2 regions of the Shewanella sp. 10N.286.54.B9 genome follow, and region 2 is predicted to be linked to the other one. Evidence: predicted binding sites of a transcription regulator. Region 2 holds the regulator's gene; the other holds the start of a gene.

Region 1 (2,412 bases), on a different contig from region 2:
GCCCATCAAGTATCAAGGTGCGGGCCAAGCCTTTCTTATTACCAATGCTGGTAAATTGGTTTATTTTCCCGGTTTTAATGAAAAATTTCCCCCAGGTTCAGATGCTTCAAAAGTCGATAGTCAATTTAAAGATACAAATGGCTTTAGCGCGTTAAGCAGACAGATGCAGTCACAATCGTCAGGATTTGCAGAAGTTACCTTTAAAGGTCAGTCTCAGCGTGTCAGCTTTGTTGAAGTGGGTGGGGATTTCCCGGAGCAGAAGTGGCATTTGGCCTTTATGTTACCGACTGAAGTGATAGAAGCGCCGGTAACTGACGCTATCATTAATTCGATTCTTCTCTCATGTTTGATCATGCTATTTGTTGGCGTTACCGTTTGGGGAATGCTGTTACCGTTTAGAAAGCAGCTCAATAGTTTACTCGCAGCAATGGAAGATATTGCTGAAGGTGATAGCGACTTGGCTAAACGGATCCAAATGGATAGAGAGGATGAGCTTGGCAAGCTCGGCGATGCCTTTAATCGCTTTGCCGCCAAAGTGCAGGGAATGCTGCAAGAAACTCGCGACTTAACCCTAGAGGTTGAAAATGGTGTTTCAGCAGCGTCCGAAGTCAGTGAACGTGCACTCAATTCTGTAGCACAGCAAAAAGAAGAGATAGCCTCAGTAGCAACAGCAGCCACCGAGATGGCGCATACAAGCCAAGAGATGGCTGCGAGTGCTCAACGTGCCAGTGACTTTGCTGACAAAGCACAAACTGAATCGGTTGAGGGTGGCGCCATTGTTGCGCAAGCGAGCCAAGGTATGCAGTCGCTATCATCGCAAGTTATTGAAGCTGCAAAGGTTGTTAAGCAGTTAAGAACTCGTTCAGAACAGATTGGTGAAGTGCTCAATGTTATTCGAGGTATTGCAGAGCAAACTAACCTGTTAGCGCTTAATGCGGCAATTGAAGCAGCAAGAGCAGGTGAGCAGGGTAGAGGGTTCGCAGTTGTCGCAGATGAGGTAAGAACACTTGCATCACGCACACAAGATTCAACAGCAAACATTCAAGAGATAATCCAAACGCTACAGCAAAATGCCAATGAAGCTGAGCAAGTGATGGAGGCAGGTGTCGAGCAGGCCAATATCGGTCAGCAACTTACTGGCAAAGTTGAAGTGGCGTTAGATAGTATTACCGGAGCCATTGAAGCTATCCAACAGCAAACGATTGAGATCTCCGCTGCGGTCGGCCAGCAAGCTGTGGTCGCAGAAGAAGTGGCGTGCAATGTTGAAAATGTCAGAGCGCTGTCTGATGACTCACTTGCCGCCAGTGAGGAGTTATCGCAGAACTTTGGTAACTTTGCACAAGTTACCGAGTCACTGTCGGGTAATATTAAGCAGTTTAAAATCTAGCGCTTAGCTTGAATTGATGACATTAAAACGGAGCCTATTGGCTCCGTTTTTGTTATGTGTTGTCACGTAAATACAGCCGATGAAGTGTCTTTTGAGTTAACTTTACTTGAGTACTGTTTTTATATACAGTATAGTTCTCGGCGGAGGAGTTAAGATTGCGAAAAATAATTCATGTCGATATGGACTGCTTCTATGCTGCTGTAGAGATGCGTGATTTTCCAGAGTTACAAGGTAAACCTATCGCTGTGGGTGGCCGAAGCGATCGCCGCGGTGTGATCAGCACTTGTAACTATGAAGCACGTAAGTTTGGCGTACGCTCGGCGATGGCATCGGGTTACGCTCTTAAGCTTTGTCCTGATCTTATTTTGGTACCTGGTCGAATGCAGGTCTATAAGGATGTGTCTTGCCAAATTAGAGCGGTGTTTGAGCGTTATACCGATTTGATTGAGCCACTGTCACTCGATGAGGCTTATCTTGATGTCACTGAAAGTGATTACTGCCACGGTTCTGCAACGTTAATGGCGCAAGCTATTCGGCAAGAGATATTTGCCGAGACTGGGCTGACAGCATCTGCAGGCATCGCTCCAGTTAAGTTTCTTGCCAAGATAGCTTCAGATCTAAACAAACCCAACGGGCAATATCTTGTCAGGCCTGACCAAATTGATGAATTTGTTAAAACCTTACCATTAATTAAAATTCCCGGCGTGGGCAAGGTTACCGCTAAAAAGCTAACTGAGTTAGGACTAAATACCTGCGCCGACGTGCAGGCGTATCCGCAAAATAAACTACTAGAACGATTTGGAAAATTTGGGGCTGTATTGATAGAAAGGGCAAAAGGGATCGACAATCGAGGGATATCGCCAAATAGAGAGCGAAAGTCAGTGGGGGTTGAAACCACATTGGCAAAAGACATTCATACACTGGAGCAGTGCCGAGCGGTGATGCCGCAGCTTATACAAGAACTGGGTGCTAGAGTTAATCGCAGCGCTAAAGATAGGCTGATTCATAAACAGGTTGTTAAGCTC
Region 2 (2,412 bases):
CTGAAAATGCACTCGGGCAACGCGCGCGAGCTTTTGAGCGATACGCTTATCAGTGCCATGTTCATCTGCCATGTAGCGCAGTGACACCGCGTTAGAAAACTGCACAAAGTTATGCCGACCTAGGAATAGGATCATCAAACATTTACGTAACCAAGTTGGATTCTGACGCTCCAAAACAGCCGCGCGCATGGTGTCATCTTCTTTACCTGGAGTACGCCCCCAGTAGAGGCTAACAGGCACTAGCTGAATATCGAGCTCAGCATTCTGCTTATGTACACTTAGCAAACGCTTGAAACAATGTAGGTACTGTTCAGCACTTTCTCGTTCACCAAATAACGGTTTGCTGCCTTCAAGACAAACAACCCGTGGCGCACTGACGCCATTGACCTCTATGTCATCATAAGGGCTAGGTAGGCCTAGCGTGCCGGTCATTTCACTTAAAGCAGCAATATCACTCACTGATTCTGTTTTCATGACATAAACGAGCGGTTTGCTTGGATCGAGATTGAGATCATCAAAAGGATCGTGAGGTACCACAATAGTGTGTACCAACTTTTTCTGGATCCAGCGTAAAGATTTAAACCAAAGAGAGTCTTTTTTCGACATGATTCGCTTGCAGTGTTAGTCGCTTCTAATAACCCCGTAGAATACCAGAATTCCTAACGCTTTGCGCAATTGCTTTACAATCGGCACTGGAAGCTATTGTGCATTTATAGAACAATGACTTAGCTACAACTTAGTACATACACTCTAGATTAATATTGATTAACGCCCCCTCCAGCAGGCATTAGCCACCACATTAAAGGCGACACGAGATAAATGTAAATTTAACTTATGCTTACATTAATATGGTTAATACTTGCACTGACTGAATTACTGTATATACTGACAGGTACTGTATAGAAAAACAGGTTCAACCATGAGACCACTTACACCGCGCCAAGCAGAAATTTTAGAACTGATTAAACGAAATATTTCTGACACAGGCATGCCACCTACCCGTGCAGAGATTGCTAGACGTTTAGGCTTTAAGTCTGCTAATGCCGCTGAAGAGCATTTAAAAGCACTGGCCAAAAAAGGGTGTATTGAGATCATTCCTGGCACTTCTAGAGGAATTAGACTTACCCAGGAAGATACAGAAGAGACAGAGTCTGGTTTACCACTGATTGGCCAAGTGGCTGCAGGTGAGCCAATACTTGCTCAAGAACATGTCGAGCAACACTATAAAGTTGACCCAACGATGTTCCGTCCTTCTGCTGATTTTCTTCTGCGTGTACGCGGTGACAGCATGAAAGATATCGGCATACTTGAAGGTGATCTGTTAGCTGTACATAAAAGTCAGCAAGCACGTAACGGCCAAGTAGTGGTAGCTCGTGTTGAAGATGATGTAACCGTTAAGCGCTTTGAAAAGAAAGGTAATAAAGTCTTTTTACATGCTGAAAATGAAGATTACTCACCCATAGAAGTGGATCTAGCAAACCAAAGCCTTAGCATTGAAGGTTTAGCCGTTGGCGTGATCCGCAATGGAGATTGGCAATGAACAAATTATTAGGTGTAAGCCCCCGTCATCCAGGTCTGTGGCAAGATATGCCAACTTCCTCTATGACTAAAAAGAGCACTGATATTGAAACTATGGTATCGGCAACTCAAGGGCGTAATGAGCTAAAAAAGCTAAGTGGTCAATTGGCTCAACTGAGCCAACAAGGTCGCTGGATTGTCTTAATTAGCCCACCTAATATTGGTTACAAGCAAATGCTTGCAACAGCAGGTGTGCGCATGGATAGAATTTTACTGGTGCATGCCAAAGATGAAGTCGAAACCTTATGGGCAATGGAAAAAGCACTCACAAGCGGCACATCAAGTGCAGTAATTACTTGGGCAAATAGCCTAGATGCACGTGATAATAGACGCCTACAATTAGTCGCTAAAAGTGCCCAAGCACTCGGTATCGTGATTGAAAATGCGAATGCTCACTTACCTGACAGCGCAATAAACACACAGGATAAGATGCATAATCAAGGTTCATTATTCACCTCAATTCATTAAGCCATTATTTCTATTACTCTTCTAAGCTTCCTTTCGGGAAGCTTTTTTATTTCCCTAACACGTGAAATTAGTCAAAAAGTGATCTTGATCAATATTTCAACACCAAGTAGGGTAGGAACTGATAACAACGATATTTTTGTTATATCCGAGCGATTTAGTCGTCGGTCTTTATGTACGGACTGTAGATCCTTTTAGAGTATATGAAGACTGTGATCGGCCTGATATATTTCAGCCGTAGGTGCCAAAGTGGTTACACTAACCAGTAGATAGATACTGGAAATTACAAAAGTCATATCGATAGTCGACACATAATATAACGACACGATTGACACGCCACTCGTGCACTTTGAAGTCATCGTTGCTTTT

What was found. The regulator LexA, encoded in region 2, represses DNA repair genes until DNA is damaged. The targets are predictions, from matches to a motif close to TACTGTATNNNNATACAGTA.
Region 1: dinB (DNA polymerase IV) is a predicted target of LexA. The motif match lies at 1,499-1,518, and genes of this name have one in related genera.

Annotation. Positions count from the first base shown of each region.
Region 1 is NZ_JBFRIY010000042.1:28,519-30,930, forward strand. It holds gene AB4135_RS15770 (methyl-accepting chemotaxis protein) at 1-1,387, shown strand, start outside; gene dinB (DNA polymerase IV) at 1,543-2,412, shown strand, end outside.
Region 2 is NZ_JBFRIY010000025.1:17,562-19,973, forward strand. It holds gene plsB (glycerol-3-phosphate 1-O-acyltransferase PlsB) at 1-606, opposite strand, end outside; gene lexA (transcriptional repressor LexA) at 920-1,540, shown strand; gene AB4135_RS09835 (cell division inhibitor SulA) at 1,537-2,046, shown strand.